3 linked regions of the Thiorhodovibrio winogradskyi genome follow. The protein of the gene in region 3 binds, or shares a complex with, the protein of the main gene of each other region. Links are inferred from orthologs where the notes say so. Each region holds a gene or a part of one and is shown on either strand. Other genes may lie near its edges.

Region 1 (6,098 bases), 1.1 Mb from region 3 along the record:
CAAAACGCCTCCTCGTCATCGGCGCGCAGACCCTTGGCCCAGGGGAAGGTCAGGGTAGCCTTGTCTCCGCAATAGTATTCAACATGACACTGGCCGCAGACGAAAGAGCGCATCTCCTGGCGCGAGGCAAGTTGGTTGGGGTCATAGGGCCGAGCGCGCGAGCCAGCCCGCCATTGCCCAATACTCGGCAAATGCGGCACGGCCGCGTCGCCAGCCGCGAGGGCGGCGATGCCCTGTAAAAATCCGGGCCGTGTGACACGCACCGCCATGGTCTTGGGATCATGGCAGTCGATGCAGGTGACCGGATGCGCCTCTCCCTTGGCGACACTGTCATCCGCGACTGGCTCGCCGGCGTATTCGCCGCTGAAGCCACCAGCCGGCGCACTGGGAAAGACCGGCTCGTTTTCGCCAGGTGTCCCATCGGGCGTGGCTTGCAAGAGCGCCAACACTTCTTGATAAGGCTTGCGGCTGAGTTCCTCAAAGCCGCGCATCACTGCCGGGGTATTAAAATCAACCGCCAATGTCTCGGGAGTGACCTCTTCCCCCATTGCATCCATGCCAATGCGGCGGTAGAGCACCGAGACGGAGGCATGACAATGTAGACAGGCACCAGGCTGAGGCTTTTTGGTAATGCGTTCGGTCACGCCCTGGTCATAGAGCATGTAGGCATGACCCCGCGCCTCACGGTAATCAATGCTAAAGGCATAGCCGGCATAGAGGCGTTTCAGCCAGGGATCGGCATCCAGTTTGCTTTGCGGCAAGGCGCTACTGCCACCGTGGAATTCATCGCCGGCGGTGGCTTTCCAGCCGTCGAACTGGTGCGGCCAGTTCAACCCCCAAGGAAGGGGATCAGTGCTGATTTCGCTGACCGCGGCGACGCGCGCATAGGGCTCGCGCGCATCCTGCTGATGCCCAACCATGGTGACCAGGATCCAGGTGATCAGCAGCACCCCAATCAGGGTGGCGGCAAAAAGGCCGCCAAGCAGCCAGGGGCGCGCACTCGGGCTCTGGCCGGCGGGTTGATCGATGTTGGATGAGTCGTCATTCATGGCTGTCTCCGCTGAAGAGATCGAGCAGCAAACAAAGGGGGGTTACCGCACGGGCCCACCTGTTCCCGCCCCTCTCATGGTCAGGTCCGCCGCTGTTCGCTGGCAATGATCACCGCTCGGCATGCCCAACCGCGCGATGGCAATGGACACACATAAAGTCATCGTTCGCCTCGCCGGGCGGGAAGGCATGGGCGACAAAGTCGCCATGACAATGCAGGCAAGCGCCTTGGGTCACCCGACGGTTGCGCGGGGTGATCTGGATGGGCTCATGGAACCAGCCGGTGGTGAAGGCCACAGCGTGGCGCAGACCGTTATCCGCCTTGGTGAGCCATTTGCCCAAAAAATCATGTGGCAGATGGCAATCGTTGCAAGCCGCCACCGCCGCATGGCTGGAATGCACCCAGGCATCGTAGGAACCTTGCATGATATGGCAGTTAATGCACACACGTGGATCATTAACCAGATAGGAGGCGCCTTTGCCCTGAACAAAGGTCGCCAGCCCCAAGCCACCGAGCACACCGAGCGCAATCACCAAGGCAGCGACCATCGGCTTCGCAAGAAGCAGCGCCAACTGGCGACGAATCCAGTGACGCAAGGGCTGCTGACTCATGATGTGAGGCTCCGCAAGCGGGCCGCTCGGATCATCGCCATTCCCAGCGGACCACCCGAATTGTTGATCATGGGCAGGATGATCATTGGCACTTTGATCAGGGACATCATTTTGGAATTCTAGCAGCCAGACCCCAGGCTAGCCATGTTGAGCCAGTTGTCAGTCCCTGCTTGGAGCCAGGCGCGCGCAGCCTGATGCCAAAAAAACCCAAGGGATTCAGAAGGATTTCAAGGCTCTCAAACCTCGGCACAAAGTCGGGCGAGTTGATCGAGTTCGGCCTGGTCGAAGCCGGCGCGACGCCGATCAGCAAGGTTAATCGGACAGGGAAGCCGGCCTTTCATGAACTGACGCAGCAAGGCGATGTAAGTCGCGGCCGGATCGAGCGTGCGCTGCTCGCACAGGTAAGCAAACCAGCGCGAGCCGGCCGCGACATGGCCTACCTCCTCGCGCAGGATGACACCAAGTGCCTCGGCACTTTTATGATCGCCCGCATCGCGCAGACGTTCAATCATGCCGGGCGTGACATCCAACCCGCGTGCCTCGAGCCCACGCGGCACCAAAGCCATGCGCGCGAGGAGATCATCGGCGGTGACGGTCGCCATTTCCCAGAGCCCGTTGTGCGCGGGGAAATCACCGTAGTCGAACCCGAGCACGCGCAACCGCTCGCGCATCAATTGAAAGTGCTCCGCCTCCTCCGCCGCCACCCGCACCCAGTCGTCATAAAAGGCGTGCGGCATGCCGCCGAAGCGCTGCACAGCATCCAGAGCTAGATTGATGGCATTGAACTCAATATGAGCTACCGCATGCAGCAGGGCAGCGCGCCCTTCGACAGTGCCGAGCCCGCGTTTTGGCAGAGCGCGGGGTGAAACCAGGCGCGGATGTGGCGGCCGGCCCACGGATTCCGATAACAGTGGCAGTTCCTGGTCATCTTGCGTCAGATCACCCGCGTGCCAGCGCGCGGCAAGGGATTGCGTGGCCTTGAGCTTGTCTTCCACCACACAGGCAGCCAAGGCAAGTTGGGCAGCACCTTGAAGGCTGATTGGCTGGGTCATCGGCTCAGCCGTGAAAGGCGTTTTCATGGATTATTCTCGCTGCCAGGATTCAGCCAGATCGCGTCGCCGCGGGAACCAAAATGAGGTATCCTAGGCCAGATTGATCGAGACCCGTTGTTGACCCAAGTCCGGCGTGCATGCAACCAGCTTTGGCTACATGACCCGGCTGTTTTTCAGGCATCGCGAGGCCCTTGATGAGACTTTGCCCCAAATGCTCCAACAGCCCCTGGCCCTTTGCCATGGTCGCTCTGTTAGCAAGCATCATTACTTTTCTAACTTGGCTCATACTGAGCTACACCCAAACACCAGAACTGACACGCGTGATTTCAAGCGCGGCAGTCTTTGTTGGGGTTAGCTTCTCCCTGAGTCAGTATGTGTTGATTTGCCTGCGCCGTCACTGCCCACATCGGCACGAGGGCAGCAACTGCCACTCCGCGCATTAAGCCAGGACTTCGCGGCCAGACCAGCCTACCTGACGGGACCGACCCAAACAAAGCAGCCGCTCCACGACAGGCGCGGCCGCTTTGTGTGGGTGCATGCTTCGCGCGGGTCAATGGACAGTTGAGGCCAGTGGCATGAACACAGCTGTCCGCTTGATCGCCACCTGATCACGCAAGTAGACTGGCAGTCCCAGTTCCGGAGGCATGGCTTGTCCCGCCGTCACCACATTGACGGCCAGCTCAGCGATATCTGCCGCGGTGCATGTCAAACTCGCATCAATGGATGCCTTCTCAAGGCCAGTGCGTGCAATGAGAAGATCGCGATAGAGCGACCAGCCATTGCCAACGCCCAACCGCGGCACCCGCTCAGCGGGCTCGAATGGCACTGTGACCTTCTCCGCCACGCTTACGCACTCAGGTTGCAAAGCGCTCACCAATCCTCGGCCCTGGACATTGAAAAAGCCCCAATAGAGCTCGTCAATGCGGGCATCAATGGCTGCAATAATTCGTGTGTGACCCTGAGAACGCCAGCCTGCATGTGCCAGGGCGGCCAGGGTCGAAATGCCGACCACTGGAACGCCAGCACCGAAAGCTACCCCCTGAGCCACGGCCGCGGCAATGCGCACGCCGGTGAAGGAGCCTGGACCACAGCCAAAAGCGATGGCGTCCAGGTCGCCCAGGCCCAGGCTGCCTTGCTCCAGCAACTGCTCCATCATGGGCAACAGGCGTTCACCATGGCGGCGCGCGGCCTCCTCGTGTTGACTCAATAATTCTCCATCGCGCAGCAGAGCAACGGAGCAAAACACCCCAGAGGTCTCAAGTGCAAGGATTTTCATGCGCTTGCCTCGACTGCCTCAACAAAGCTTGGCATGAATGTGATTGCGTCACACCAAGGATTCAGTCGCAACATGGCATCAGGCCGGGGGTGGCGCGCGATAACCATGGTTGACTGAGTCGATATATTCACGAAAAGCCTCTGGTGGTCGCACAATCCAACCACGAAAGGCTTTTGCCAGGGCGCCCTCGAACAACAGCGGCGGCTCGTCCTGGGTCACCTCCAGTTTAATCAGACCGCTTTGACCGACAAGACTATTGGGATCCTGCAGGCGGGTCTCGCTGGCCCAGCGTTTGAGTTCCTTGAAAAAATCCTCGGTCTTGGCTTTACGATTGGTGAGTCGGTCGGCCAGCCCCAACAGCAGAGCACGCTTGTATTCAATCTCGGCGTCGAATTCCTCGTCAAAAATCGACACGCTGAAATCCGAGGTCAGCTGCACCATGCCTCGCACCACCAGATAGACAAAGAGATCATGTAGATCACGCCAAGTATGCTGCGGCAACGGGCGGTCCCAGTCAATTCCGTAGCGGATCTGACGGGTAAAAAAACGAAACAGGTGTTGCAGCACCCAGATGCGCTCACTGTCATCATCGGCATAGCGACTGCTTTGCGTCCGGTCAATCTCATGCAGCGTCTTGCGCAGGTTGTAGATCATCAGCAGCAGCAAGCGCTGTTCGAGTGTGTTGGCATTGCCGCTGCCGGGAGCGGGTCCACGCGGTTTGGGCAGACTGGCCACTGCCTTAAGCACCGGCTTTTTGACACAGTGCATCACGGTGATGCGCTCCTCGGCCCCCAAGGGCTCACGCGCAATGCGCTCAAGCTCCATCATCAAGGCCGGCAGCGCCTGGCGTAGACCGCGACTGCGCAGGGATGCGATGCGCTCGCAAATAGCGCTCGCCCCGGACTCAGGCTCGTCAAGCGTTTCGCTCTCGGCGAGTAGTTCGCGCAGTTCGTCGCTGTCGACCTCCTTGAGCGAATAATCCTCCTCCAGCATACCCCGCCTCGTTATCCCGACCTAACACGCATGTACCGCGCCATGCCTTGGTGGCCGCGCATGCACAAATTGAAAGGATGATTGAACATCAAATGGCTGACCACAGCACAAACAGGCGCGTATTGCGATTGGAAAAGGGCTTTAAGTCCCCGACCAAAAACCCGCCGACAAGTCACACTATAGCCCCTTGTTGGCGCAATCCCAAACCGATGGGGAGTTCGCAATCCGCACGCGCTCTTTGTGCGCCCGATCAAGGCGTCACTCACGGGTCTGCACAAGTGGCAGACGAAAAAAATGCCCGCACCTCGCTCAGGGAGTCGGTGCGCGTCATCGGCGGCAAACTCTTGACGAAAGCCGCCCCATAAGACCTGGTGACCAGGCGCGGATCGCAGAGCACGAACAGACCGCGATCGCTTGTATCACGAATCAGTCGCCCGGCACCCTGCTTAAGCGCAATAACAGCACGCGGCAGTTGAAAATCACGAAACGGCTGACCGCCAGCGGTGCGCAGCGCTTCAATGCGCGCCTGCACCAAGGGATCCCCCGGCGAGGCGAAGGGCAGCTTATCGACGATGACACAGGAGAGCGCATCACCGCGCACATCGACTCCCTCCCAAAAGCTGGCGCTACCGAGGAGCACCGCATTGCCATGGTCGCGAAAACGGCGGATCAACTCGGCACGCGGCGCTTGTCCTTGCACAAGTAGCGGATACTCAAGGCCCCCCTCGATCTGCCTTGCCACGAACTGCAAGGCACGATGGCTGGTAAACAGGACAAACATGCGCCCACCAGTCACCGGAGCCAGTTCAATCACCAAGTCCGCGACCCTGGCATCGTGGGTCGCGTCGGCTGGCTCCGGCATCCGCGGTGGAATCAACCATAATGCCTGGCGCGCATGATCGAAAGGACTGTCCCAACGTGCGGTCGTGGCCTCTTCAAGCCCCATTTGGCGAGCAAAGTGGTCAAAAGACTCACCGACCGCGAGCGTGGCCGAGGTAAACACCCAGGCGGCAGGCAAGCGCGCACGGTGCGACTGAAAACTGCTGGCCACTTCAAGCGGGGTCTGATGGAGGCGAAACCCCTGTCCGCGCGCATCAAACCAACGTACCTGATCGACG
Region 2 (6,334 bases), 220 kb from region 3 along the record:
CGCGATCACCGCCACACTCGACTCGCCATCAAACAATCCTTGCGCGACACGCTCGACCTGGGCCTGCAAGTCAGCGAGGGGGTAGTCAATGCCGGCGATGCCGCGAAACAGGCCGTCAAACATCACCGGTGCAACCAGGGAGGTGGTCATCAGCTTGCGCCCACGCACCTCGGCGAGGCGCGGGTTGATAATGGCCTCGCGCCCGCTGCTCTTCGGAAGCTGATAATAGTCGCCAGCGCCCGGCTGCTCATGATCGGCCAGGGCCTCGAGTACCAGGGCGCCCTCGGCATCACGGGTCCAGTTCGAAATGAAGCGCCCACTGGCATCCGTGCCTGGGGTGTTGGCCTGTTTGGCATCCTGGCGGTCGAAGGCATCCGGCTCCCAGGCGGTATAGACGCTGACGAAATCCGGGTTCTCCTGCAGCACGGCCTTGAGGATTTGGTTGATGTCATCGCGCGAGTAGAAAGCGACGCGATCAGCCCAGAGTCCGGAGCCGATGATCCAGTCCCAATCCGCAATCCGCCGCCCGTAGGAGAGCTTGGGCTTGGGCTCGCTGCTGCCGGGCAGCGGCCAGCGATAATGCACATAGCCCTCGCCTTCGTCGGCGACCTGCTGTTCAAGCGCGACGAACAGATTCTGGTCGCGGCCCATGGCATTTTCGTATTTGGGGCTGTCGAGAATTTGCCCATCCAGCTCGGTGGCGATGGGATGCATCAGCATGCGCGGAATTGGCTTGGTTCTGTCCTGCACCCAGAGATAATTGCCATTGTCATAGCGCAGGGTACCGATCACCCGCAGCGCCTCGGCCTGTGCCTGCTCACGCGTCATGCTGCCATCGCGCTCGGCGGCGAGATAGGGCGCGATCAGCGATTCGGCCAGATCGGCGGCCATTTCCATCCGGCGGAAGCGCTTGCGCAGGCGCTCCCAATCGGCGGCGGTAAGCTTTTCGTCATCCGGACGCGCGGCGGAGACGAAGGCCTGGGCCAGGGTGCGCGCGGCATTGAGTGGCACCTCCAGCGCCGCCTTGATGCTCGCGGCCTCGCTGCTCGCGACATTGCGCGCTAGATCGCGCGCCGCCCGCAGGCCGGATTCGCGCTGGACGTCGGCCATCTGCTGCATGCGCATGACCGCGTAGCCAGTGATGACCAGGCCCAGAATCACCATGGCAACGCCGGACCAGAAAGCGATGCGAAATCCGATGGAATGGCGATTCAACATGGGTACTCTCGTCTCTTTAACTCAGGTTGGTTGTTCGGGATCAGGCATCTGAGCCCCAGTTTTTGCGCCCGGAGGCTACAACAGTTGACAAAAAATCGTCAACAAAACCCAAACGCTCTGGATCAATGAGCATCGCACAAATTGCCATGACCGGAAGGCCGGGATTCGCGATAATAGCCAACGGCTGACCCGCACGCCCGATTGATGCGAATATGATCGGTACCATCCCCGCAGGCCCGGCATTACCAACCCAAATTAGTGCCGGTCCCATCCATCATGAGGAGCTGTATGAACATCGACGACCTGGAAGATTATGTCACCAACCTGGCGGAACTTGTCGGCTTCGATCTTGAGGCCGGCACCTGGACGCAGGAGCCAACCGCACTGCAGCAGGTCAAGCCCGGACTACCCATTGCCCTGTCGCGGCTCTTTCTGGCAGTGCGCTGCGCCAACCCCTCGGGCACCACCAGTCAAGGTTCATAGCCCCGTCTTCATCAGAAGATGAAACAGCTGTTGTCTGGCAAGGCCAGCCACACCCAGTCAACCATCACATTGGTGCTTGACCGGATGGGCTGAACATGGCATTCTATCGCGTCAATTTGGCTACGTAGCTCAGTTGGTTAGAGCGCGGCACTCATAATGCCGATGTCGCTAGTTCGAATCTAGCCGTAGCCACCAGAAATTACATCGCACAATCAGCCGCTTCAGAGCGGCTTTTTTGTGCCTGGTCTTTGCGTCCGTTAACCGGTGCTCAACTTTCAGGAATGCGCAACACTTGGCCGACGCGGATGCGGTCATCGCGAAGCTGGTTGAGCGAACGCAGCGATGGCAGGCTGACCTGATAATCGCGGGCGATATCGAGCAGAGTATCGCCATGCTCGATCACATGTCGGACGGAGCGGGCACCGCTGCTGTTTTGCATCGCAAACAGTGTTTGCGGCAGTGGATTGGCCGCGAAGTAGCGCTTGACACCGTTCAAAATGGCTTCCGCGACCCGCTGCTGAAAGGCCGGATCGCGCAGGCGCTTTTCTTCCTGGGGATTGGAAATAAAAGCTGTTTCCACCAGCATGGATGGAATATCCGGCGCTTTCAGGACCGCAAAGCCGGCGGACTGAATGCGACTTTGATGCATTTTGCCGAGTTGCCCCAGTTCCTCCAACACCGGCTTGGCCGCCAGCAAACTATGCTCCATGGTCATGTTTTGAGTCATGTTCATCAGCACGCCGGCGACTTCTTCATTGCTCTTGCCAAGGTCGATGCCGGCGAGCAGATCGACTTCGTTCTCACGCGCGGCCAGCCATTGCGCGGCCTCACTACTCGCGCCAAGCTCGGACAAAGTAAAGACCGAAGAGCCGCGTACCTTTCGATCATGAAAGGCATCCGCATGAATGGAAACGAACAGATCCGCACGATGCTTGCGGGCAATGCGAATGCGATCACGCAAAATCACAAAGCGGTCGCTGTCGCGGATCAGGGCCGCGCGCATCCCGGCCTGCTGATCCACCAGATGGGCGAGCTTCCGCGCAATGGAAAGGGTCACGTCCTTCTCCCGAGTACCGAGGACGCCAATGGCACCAGGATCCTTGCCTCCGTGACCCGCATCGATGGCGATCACCACATCGCGCGCTTTAAATGAGCGCTGCTGCACCGAGGGATGCCCGGATAGATCACGCGCGGCCGCTGACAACGCCTCCTGGCGGGCTTCTTGCTGTGGCTTGGGGGTGAGATCGACCACCAATCGATGCCCATAACGTCCGTCTGGTTGCAGACAGAAGCTTTTGACCCGCACCTTGCGCTTGAGGTCGAGAACAATTCTGGTGCTCTTGCCGGCACGCTCGCCGCTGCGGATGCGAGTCAGCAGTGGATTGCCCGCGTCAGGCTGGCGCAACTCGCCACCAAGGCCAGTGCCCGCCAGGTCGAGCACCAGACGATCCGGAGAGTCGAGCGAGAAGATATTGTGCTCGACCACCGGTCCGGAGGTATCGAACACTAAACGGGTCATCTCTTCCTGGCTGGATAGACGCGCACCCAGAATCTCGACCCCAGCGAGGGCGCTTGAGGTCAAGGTCAGCAGAGTGATGAGCAAGACGGCGATGAGACGGATAGTTTCCATCGTGCCCCCCCGCGGGAAGCCTCGGACTTCAAAGGTCACAAGATGTTAGACGTTAATGTCTCAAAGCATAGCAAGTGATAGCAAAATTGTCTATTTTTTCTGATATTTGCCAGTGTTTTCTCTAAGCAGTATAAAGTCTTGCGCACGCATCGCATGCCCAGAAGATGGCGTGCGCCTAGACATTGGTCGGCGCCAGCACCCGCGTCGCCTCGCCTGCGACCTGCCGCCAATCGCCGCGACCGCGAAAACTCACCGAGCGCCCCGGCGGCCGCGATGCGATGCGAAGGCTGAAATCCGGTGGTGGCAGCACTCCGGCTCCGCGCTCGGGCCATTCGATCAACAACAGGCCGCCGTCGCCGAGCAGCTCCTGCCAGCCAAGATAGTCAAGCTCCTCGGGGTCGGCCAAGCGATAGAGGTCGAGATGAAAAATGCGCCTGGGCGTTGATTCGATCCTGATTTCGTAGGGCTCGATCAAGGTATAGGTCGGGCTGCGCACCGCGCCCTCAACACCATAGGCGCGCAGCAAACCACGCACCAGGGTGGTTTTGCCGGCTCCGAGCTCGCCGTGCAGAAACACCAGCGCCCCCTTGGGTGCCGGCATGGCCTTTTCCAGCCCCTTCCCCAGCCCCGTCCCCAGCCAGGGCGACAACAGCGGCGCCAAGCCTTGACCCAGGCGCAGCATGGCTGACTCATCCGGGATGGAAATCTCTGTCATCGCCTTGACTCCCCAGTCTTCTGCCGCCGCCATTGTCGGCGCAGGGCGGCGATGAGATCGGACGCTAGCAGGCCGCGTTCCCCCTTGCGCGCGGCCCAGTCCGCCGCCGCCGCATGCAGACAGACACCGGCACTGGCGGCCTGTTCCAGATCGAGCCCCTGGGCCAGCAGGGCGCCGATGATACCCGTGAGTGCATCGCCCATGCCGCCGCTGGCCATGCCGGGATTGCCCTGGCTGCACAGCGCTGGCCCTGGTTGTCCGGAGCTGGTGATCAGGGTGCCCGCGCCTTTTAAGACCACTGTGCCGCCATAGCCTTGCTGCAATTGAGTAGCGGCCGCGAATCGGTCCTGGGCGATGTCGGCTGTCGTGCAGGCAAGCAGGCGCGCGGCCTCGCCTGGGTGAGGCGTCAGTATCCAGTTGTCACGCCGCCCGGGTTGCTCGGCAAGCAGATTGAGCGCATCGGCATCCAGCACCAGCGGACGCGGCCCGCTTTGCTCGGCTTGCAGCACATGCTCAAACAGTGCCCGTCCCCAGGGATCGCGCCCCAGGCCCGGCCCGAGCGCGACGACCGTCGCCTGCTCAAGCAGGGGGGCGAGCTGATCAGGCGTGGAGATCGCCGCGACCATCAGCTCCGGGCGGGTCAGGTTAAGCAGCGCGGCATGCTCGGGATGGGTCGCCACCCGGACAAGACCGGCGCCGGTGCGCAGCGCGGCCTCGCCGCACAGGCGCGCGGCGCCACTCATGCCGGGGGCGCCGCCGACGACCAGCACATGACCACAGTGGCCTTTGTGCGCGCTGCGCGGCCGGGGTGGAATGCGTGACGCCTCCTTGGGCCAATCGGTGCGGCGCGCGGCGGCGACCGTGCTGGCGTAGACCGCCGCCGGAACCTCAAGCGCGTCGAAGCGAACATCACCCACACAATCAGGCCCATCGCCGGTGAACAGGCCCTGTTTCAACCCAATAAAGCTCAGGGTCAGGGTGGCGTGGATGGCATCACCCAGGATCTGGCCCGTGTCAGCGCTGAGACCCGAGGGAATGTCCACCGCCAGAACGGGCGCGCGGCTTTGATTGACGCGCCTGATCGCGGCGGCCATGTCGCCTGTCACCGCGCGCGTTAGCCCAGTGCCCAGCAGTGCATCCAGGATCAGATCGCTGGCATCTGGCCATGCGGGCCAGGTCGCGACCCGGCCGCCAGCCTCGGCATAAGCAGCCGCCGCCGTTGCCGCCGCGCCGCTCAGCCGGCTGTGATCGCCAAGCCGTACCAAGCGCACCTGGCGCCCGGCTCTGTGCGCCAGGCGTGCCACCACATAGCCATCACCGCCGTTGTTCCCTGGGCCGGCCAGGATGGTCAGACGCCCAGCTTGGGGCCAGCGGTCTTGGATCAGCCGCCACAGGGCAGTGCCGGCGCGTTCCATCAGGGTTTCGCCGGGGATGCCGAAGCGCTCGATGGCGCAGGCATCGAGCATGCGTACCTGTCCAGCCCGATAGAGCGCGTAGGGCAGACGGTCGGTGCAGGGCATCAAGCGCGCCATGATGCTTGCCTTGGCCAGTGCCGCAGCCCTGGCGGATTCCTGGCCTGCGTCAGGTTATGTGACTCTTGAGCAGGTACGGACTGACAGGCCAAATATTTAGGCGCGTCTTCCAGGGAACTGACTCGACACTCTTGTCCAGAGGTTGCCATGGATTCACCTCTTTACTGGTCAAAATTGGGTTGACCTCAGTATGATCCCAACAACCAAGACTGCAAAGCCTGGACAGTACTAGCTTAAACACGCAAACATTGAACACAAAAATCGTGGTCAGCGGGCTTTTCAATACCGATAATCCTGTTATGCAAACTTGAGTCCTCTCCGATAAAGTCCCCGGACCGTCCGACCGAGAGCCGAGGGTTTTGGGGGCTTCACGGTGGAATGGCTTTTCGGAGGGAACTCAAAGCTGACGCTCAATGACCAGATGTGAGTCCAACTCCTGCACGCCCGGCATGTACTTGGCCAGGCTTTCGGCGACATTTCGCTCGGCCACTGAGGTGACGGAACCGCTCAGGATGACTTGGCCATTTTCAACCGCCATGTCGATGGCGCGTGCGTTCACTCGGGTGTCCGATGTCATCAGAAGGTGTAGACGGGCTTGTATCCAGGCATCCTCGACCTTCTCGGCCTCGGCGCGCCTTTGGGCTTCGCGTTCCTTGGGGATGAGTGCCGGGTCGACGCTAATATAGTTGAAGACCTCATCGACGCCCAGAGTGCTGACGGCCATGGCCGCCAGCCGATCCTTGGTGGAGGCGGCAC
Region 3 (6,220 bases):
GCACGGGATCTGTCACCGGCGTCGGCAATGGAGGCTAGGCAATGGGTCAGATGCTAGGATCAGAGCATTGGATCAAACAAGGGCGCGGTCACCGAGGATAGCCGAGAGCCCCGCGCCCTGGCCTTGCGATTTGCTCGCCCTGGACCTGGCAAAGCTGCTTTCGCTTGGGTGACCCGCTGCGTCTAGCGCTCGCCAGCAGCCACACGCAGGCGGGCAAGTTCCTGTTCCAGCGCGTGGCGTGCTTCGGCTTCCTGCTCGGCGCGTTGTTCTGCCGCGACCCGCGCGCGACGCTCGGCCTGCCAGCCAGGCAGCACGAAGGCGCTGTAGACTGGATCATCCATGAGTTCCGGCAACTCGCGCTGGCGCTCCAAATCCGCAAGCCGCAGCTGAAAACCAGGCAGCACGACGGATCGCAGCAGGCCATCGCCGTTGTCGCCAGTATCGCCAATATCGCCAGTGTCAATAGACTCGTAGTGGCCAGCCTCGTTCAGCCGATAAAAGGCGCACAGGTCCAGGCGATGGTGCAGGATGAAATACTCGCGTACCCCCGCCGCGGCATATTCCTCAAACTTAGTGCGGGTGTCGCGCTCTATCGCACCGCGCCGGCTATCGGACAGCGCCTCGATACAGAGATCGCAGGTACCGCGAAAAGTGCGGTCCAGCCCCGCGAGCGGCTGGCGATTGTCCTTCAGGATCACGCCGAGATCGGGCTTGCGGATGGCCACTTTTCCCGGCAACTGCATGCGGAAACCAAAATCCAGGGCGGTCAGCGCCGCGATGGGTTCGACGCTCAGGAATTGCTCGAGCAACCGCAAGAACCAACGGTAGCAAAGGACGGTCAGAAAATCCGACACCGGCTTCACCTCCAAGCGACCATTGTTCCATTCATAGCCGCCCTCGGCTTCGTAATAGTGTTCCCAGTAATCGGCCTCGCTGATCAACAGTCCCTCGTTCGCGGGTGCCTCATTGATGCAATCGAGAACCCGAGCATCGAGCCGCTCACCGATCCCGTGGCTGCCGCCATTGATGGCCGTGCTCATTCGGTCGGGGAAGTAACGGGCTGCCTGTGACATGATTTGGCGCCTCCGCGATCGCATAAGAGATCCCAAACAAGTCTTCAATCCCGGATCTGGCTTGGGTTTGGTTGACTGACCACTGATGAAAAGCTTAACACAGCACTGCGGTCACATCGGCTGCCCCTCTTGCCAAGATAGCCTGTCAGCCATCCAGGGGCGGCAGCTCCTCCAGCGACCAGCGCGGGCGCGGGCGGAAGGCGAGCGGCTCGCGCTGGCCGGCGCTGAGCCGATACCAGCCGGCATAGGCGATCATGGCGCCATTGTCGGTGCACAAGGCCAGGGGCGGGTAGAAGGCCTGGCCGCCGATGGCTTCCATCGCCTCGGTCATGCGCGCGCGCAAACGGCGGTTGGCACTGACACCACCTGCCAGCACGATGCGCCGCAGACCAGTCTGTTGCAGGGCACGGCGGCATTTGATCACCAGGGTGTCAACCACCGCATCCTCAAAGGCGCGGGCAATATCGGCGCGGCCTTGGGTGGAATCCTCGCCAGAGGTCCGCAGCTGGCCAAGGGTATTCAGCGCGAAGGTTTTGAGCCCGCTAAAGCTGAAATCAATCCCCGGCCGATCGGTCATGGGGCGCGGGAAGCGATAGCGCCCGGGGTCGCCCCGCTCCGCGAGCTTCGCCAGCGCGGGGCCACCGGGATAGGGCAGCCCAAGAATTTTCGCGGTCTTGTCGAAGGCCTCCCCGGCGGCATCGTCGACCGACTCCCCAAGCAGCCGATAGCGCCCGACCGCTTGGACCTCGACCAGCTGGGTGTGCCCGCCCGAGACCAAGAGCGCGACGAAGGGAAAGGCAGGCGCCGGGGATTCCAGCCCCGTTGGAATCAGCGGCGCCAGCAGATGCCCCTCCATGTGGTGCACGCCAATGGCCGGCACGCCCCAGGCCCAGGCCAGACTGCGCCCAAGCGCGGAGCCGACCAAGAGGGCGCCAATCAGCCCAGGGCCGGCCGTATAGGCCAGACCATCGATGGCGTCCGCGCCCAGCCCGGCCTCGTCGAGCACCTGATGGATCAGCGGCAGCGTCTTGCGGATATGATCGCGCGAGGCCAGCTCAGGCACCACGCCGCCGTATTCCGCATGGATGTCGGTCTGACTGTAGACCGCGTGCGCGGCCAGGCCGATGTCGTCGCCATAGATGGCCACGCCGGTCTCGTCGCAGGAGGTTTCGATGCCGAGGACGCGCATTTTTAGTGGTTGGTGGCTAGTGGTTAATTGCTAGTGGCTAGTGGCTAGTGGTTTGCTATTGGGCGCCATCTCTCGGCCAAGCTACTTTGCCTGGGCGAATGCTGGGCTTAGACTGATGTTTTTGAAAACGACCTAAAAGCTGCCGCGATGATAACCACTTTGCCCGCCGAATGGGACGCGCAAAGCGCGCTCATGCTGACCTGGCCGCATCCGGACACCGACTGGCATGACCAGCTCGAGGCGGTCGAGGCGGTCTATGTCGAGCTGGTGCGCGCGCTCTGCCGCTATCAGCCGGCGCTTATTCTCTGCCCGGACGCCGCCTGGCAGGCGCGGGTGGCGGGTCGGCTGAGCGAGGCTGGAGTGCCAGCATCAAGGCTCATCTTCGCACCTGTGCCGAGCAATGATACCTGGGCCCGGGATCATGGGCCCATCGCGGTATTGCAAAGTCCGGGACCGAACGCTCAGGGCGAGCCCTGCCTGATGGACTTTCGCTTCAATGGCTGGGGCGGAAAATTTGCTAGCGAGCTGGACGATGCCATCACCGCCCGCTTGTGCGAGCAGGGCGTTTTTGGCGACAGCCCCTGGCAGCGCAGCGAGCTGGTACTGGAGGGCGGCGCCATCGACAGCGACGGCGCCGGCAGCCTGCTGCTGGTACGTCGCACCCTGATCGATCCGGCGCGCAATCCCGGCTGGAGCCAGGATGAGATCGAGCGGGAGCTGCGCTTGCGCCTTGGCATCCGCCATTTTCTGTGGCTGGAGCAGGGCCAGTTGAGCGGCGACGATACCGACGGTCATATCGACACCCTCGCCCGCTTTGTCGATCGGCGTACCATCGCTCATGTGACCTGCGAGGATGCGACCGATCCCGATCATGGTCCCATCCAAGCAATGATCGCCGAGCTGCGGGCGCTGCGCGATCCTGATGGTCAGCCTTACCGTCTGCTGCCATTACCCCAGCCGCGCCCGTTGTTCGCCGCCGACGGGCAGCGCTTACCCGCGGGCTACGCCAATTTCGCGCTCATCAACGGCGCTCTGCTGCTGCCGGTGTACCAGGATCCCGCCGATGCCGAGGCGACGCGCTTGCTGCAAGAGGCTTTCCCAGGGCGCCAGGTCCATGCCATCGACTGCCGCGCGCTGGTCGCCCAGGGCGGCAGCCTGCACTGCGCCTGCATGCAGTTGCCGGCCGGCTTGACCCTGCGCGCACCCCAAGCCTAACCCAGCGCCATGTCCCCATCCGCATCCCAGCGCGTTCTGGTCGGGCTCTCGGGCGGCGTTGATTCCGCCATCGCCGCCCATCTGCTGATCGAGCAAGGCTATCGCATCGAAGCGCTCTTCATGAAGAATTGGGAGGAGGACGACAAGCCAGGCTATTGCGCGGCGGCGCAAGACCTTGCCGATGCCCAGGCGGTGGCCGAGCGGCTCGGCATCCCGCTGCGCACGGTCAACTTCGCCACCGAGTACTGGGACTTGGTGTTCGAGCGTTTCCTCGCCGAATACCGCGCCCTGCGCACGCCGAATCCTGACATCCTGTGCAACAGCGAGATCAAGTTCCGCGCCTTTCTCGACCATGCCCTGAGCCTGGGCGCCGATTGGATCGCCACCGGCCACTATGCGCGCGTGACCCGTGAGAACGGCAAAGCACGCTTGCGCCTGGCCCGGGATGGCAACAAGGACCAGACCTACTTCCTGCATCGGCTCGATCAAGCCCAGCTTGGACGGGCGCTCTTTCCGCTCGCCGAAAAGACCAAGCCGGAGGTCCGGGCGCTGGCGCGGCAACTGGGCCTTGCCAATGCCGGCAAAAAAGACAGCACCGGCATTTGTTTCATCGGCGAGCGCCGTTTCGCCGATTTTCTTGCCCGCTACCTGCCGCGCGAGCCGGGTCCCATCGAAACGCCCGAGGGCCAGGTGCTAGGCGAACATCAGGGGCTGGCTTATTACACCATCGGCCAGCGTCAGGGGCTTGGCATCGGTGGCCAGGCGGGTGCCGCCGAGGCACCCTGGTTTGTTGCCGCCAAGGAGCCCGCGCGCAATGCCCTGATTGTGGTGCAGGGCGGCGACCATCCGCTGCTGTTCGCGCGCGGGCTGAGCGGCGAGCAACCGCACTGGATCAGCGGCGAACCACCGGCGCCGGCGCCGCTCGACTGCCTGTGCCGTCTGCGCCATCGCCAGCCGCTGCAAGCCTGCACCCTACTCGAGTACGATAGGCATGGCTGCCAGCTGCGTTTTGCCGTCCCCCAGCGCGCGGTGACACCCGGGCAGTCGGTTGTTTTTTATCGCCGCGACCAATGCCTTGGAGGCTGTATCATCGCGGCGGCAGGCTGAATCCGGCCAGGTTCAGCCAATCCCGTCGAAGCAAAACAAGGCTGCCTAAGGGCGCATCAATTCTACCCTCTAGGTGAATCAATCCGCCTTTACTGGCCACACATAAGGTTTTTGTTGGACATTGCCTAACCACGAACAACTAGCCACTAGCCACTTCTTGCCAATGGAACATAACGATACCGAGCGGGTCATCGCCCTGGCCGGCCTGCACCAGGTTGCCCACTGCGTCCAATTCATTGCCAATCGCGGCTTGATGGATGCCGAACCCATGGAGCCCTGCATCCATAGCCTGTTTCAGTTCGACGCGCCAGACACGCCCTCGGTCTATGGCCCGCCGGGCGCGGTGGCCCTGGGCATGCGCGCGCTGATTGGCCAGATCACCGGGCAACCGAGTCGCGACCTGGAGATGACCCGTTATCTGGTCAGCCTGCTCAAACACGGCCGCACACTGAGCGAGAACCCGGAAGTGCTAAGACGCATTGGGATTGGCATCGAGATCGCGGATGCCAAGCACCGTCAGGGTATCAGCCAGGGCAGCTTGCTGGCCCCCGAGCTGCTCGCCTCCCTGGCCGCGCTCTACAGCGAAAATATCAGCGCGCTGGAGCCACGCATTCTGGTGCGCGGCAATCCGCTGTATTTGAAAAACAGCGAGAATCAGGACCGCATCCGCGCCCTGCTGCTGGCCGGTATCCGCTCGGCCATTCTGTGGCAGCAGCTCGGCGGCACCCGCTGGCAAATTCTGTTTGGGCGCAAACGCTTGCTGGACGCCGCGCGCGATTATCTGACACGCCACCAGAATGCCTGAGTGGTTGCCAATCCACCCCGACCTATCCTAAAGGGCTCTCACTGAGCTTCCACCGGGGCCCCACCGGACTGCTTATCCTTTTCTCGCCGCGTCCTGGCGACTAGAATCCCCTTACTCCAATCCATCTATTCTGCAATCCATTCGGTTCGCCGCCAACACCGCCGGAAATTACCTCATGTCCAAGAGTTTCAATGCCCAGGCCGAACTTCGCGTCGGCGATCAGACCTACGACATCTTTCGCCTTGACGCCGTGCCGGGCAGCGAGTGCCTGCCCTTTTCGCTCAAAATTCTGCTGGAGAATCTGCTGCGGCACGAGGATGGCGTCAGCGTGCGACGCGAGGATATCGAGGCACTCGCCGCCTGGGACGCGCAGGCCGAGCCCGCGACCGAGATCCAATACCGCCCAGCGCGCGTGCTAATGCAGGATTTTACCGGGGTGCCGGCGGTGGTGGATCTGGCCGCCATGCGCGATGCCATGAGCGCGCTCGGCGGTGATCCCAAGCGCATCAATCCGCTGCAAGCCGCCGAGCTGGTCATCGACCACTCGGTACAGGTTGATTATTACGCCAGCGACAGCGCTTTCGCCCGGAACGCGGAGCTCGAGTTCTCGCGCAACCGCGAGCGCTATGCCTTTTTGAAGTGGGGGCAGACGGCCTTCGATAATTTTCAGGTGGTACCACCCGATACCGGCATTGTGCATCAGGTGAATGTCGAGTATCTGGCGCGGGTGATTTTTGCAGGCGAACACCAAGGCCGCCGTCAGGCCTATCCAGACACCCTGGTCGGCACCGACTCCCACACCACCATGATCAACGGCCTGGGTGTGCTCGG

Evidence for each region.
Region 1: the proteins of tsaD (region 3) and tsaB are in contact, whole or in part, in a solved structure (PDB 4WQ4), measured with the Escherichia coli proteins. The link is inferred for Thiorhodovibrio winogradskyi from one-to-one orthologs.
Region 2: the proteins of tsaD (region 3) and tsaE are in contact, whole or in part, in a crystal structure (PDB 6N9A), measured with the Thermotoga maritima proteins. The link is inferred for Thiorhodovibrio winogradskyi from one-to-one orthologs. Residues at the interface, in WP_004082750.1 of Thermotoga maritima: Cys10, Asp11, Arg49, His50, Leu82, Gly84, Gly135, Gly136, Glu154, Thr155, Leu156, Asp157, Asp158, Ser159, Glu162, Asp165, Lys166, Arg169, Leu170, Tyr175, Lys213, Thr214, Leu217, Tyr218, Gln221, Arg222, Asn324; in WP_004082108.1 of Thermotoga maritima: Leu37, Gly38, Lys46, Lys57, Val59, Lys60, Ser61, Thr63, Phe64, Thr65, Leu66, Met67, Val69, Pro71, Tyr82, Arg83, Leu84, Asp86, Asp88, Phe89, Asp93, Ile128, Asp130, Glu131, Arg134.

Annotation. Positions count from the first base shown.
Region 1 is NZ_CP121472.1:3,412,759-3,418,856, reverse strand. The notes cover bases 2,125-4,888. They hold tsaB (tRNA (adenosine(37)-N6)-threonylcarbamoyltransferase complex dimerization subunit type 1 TsaB), read right to left. Parts: upstream 3,988-4,888; coding sequence 3,262-3,987; downstream 2,125-3,261. Other genes in these bases: Thiowin_RS15355 (hypothetical protein), read right to left, coding at 4,066-4,888; Thiowin_RS15365 (ferritin-like domain-containing protein), read right to left, coding at 2,125-2,738. Also shown: Thiowin_RS15375 (ammonia-forming cytochrome c nitrite reductase subunit c552), read right to left, coding at 1-1,049; nrfH (cytochrome c nitrite reductase small subunit), read right to left, coding at 1,159-1,659; more of Thiowin_RS15365, read right to left, coding at 1,896-2,124; more of Thiowin_RS15355, read right to left, coding at 4,889-4,980; Thiowin_RS15350 (ATP-dependent DNA helicase), read right to left, coding at 5,243-6,098. UniProt on the Escherichia coli protein: Required for the formation of a threonylcarbamoyl group on adenosine at position 37 (t(6)A37) in tRNAs that read codons beginning with adenine.
Region 2 is NZ_CP121472.1:4,299,292-4,305,625, reverse strand. Bases 2,277-5,276 are described here. They hold tsaE (tRNA (adenosine(37)-N6)-threonylcarbamoyltransferase complex ATPase subunit type 1 TsaE), read right to left. Parts: upstream 4,047-5,276; coding sequence 3,507-4,046; downstream 2,277-3,506. Other genes in these bases: Thiowin_RS19655 (NAD(P)H-hydrate dehydratase), read right to left, coding at 4,043-5,276; Thiowin_RS19665 (N-acetylmuramoyl-L-alanine amidase), read right to left, coding at 2,277-3,331. Outside these bases: Thiowin_RS19680 (methyl-accepting chemotaxis protein), read right to left, coding at 1-1,218; Thiowin_RS19675 (hypothetical protein), read left to right, coding at 1,507-1,701; more of Thiowin_RS19665, read right to left, coding at 1,970-2,276; more of Thiowin_RS19655, read right to left, coding at 5,277-5,578; Thiowin_RS19650 (BON domain-containing protein), read right to left, coding at 5,976-6,334. UniProt on the Escherichia coli protein: Required for the formation of a threonylcarbamoyl group on adenosine at position 37 (t(6)A37) in tRNAs that read codons beginning with adenine.
Region 3 is NZ_CP121472.1:4,522,534-4,528,753, forward strand. The notes cover bases 241-3,126. They hold tsaD (tRNA (adenosine(37)-N6)-threonylcarbamoyltransferase complex transferase subunit TsaD), read right to left. Parts: upstream 2,263-3,126; coding sequence 1,219-2,262; downstream 241-1,218. Other genes in these bases: Thiowin_RS20770 (Uma2 family endonuclease), read right to left, coding at 241-1,073; Thiowin_RS20780 (agmatine deiminase family protein), read left to right, coding at 2,410-3,126. Also shown: more of Thiowin_RS20770, read right to left, coding at 183-240; more of Thiowin_RS20780, read left to right, coding at 3,127-3,477; tRNA 2-thiouridine(34) synthase MnmA, read left to right, coding at 3,487-4,584; high frequency lysogenization protein HflD, read left to right, coding at 4,748-5,389; aconitate hydratase AcnA, read left to right, coding at 5,565-6,220.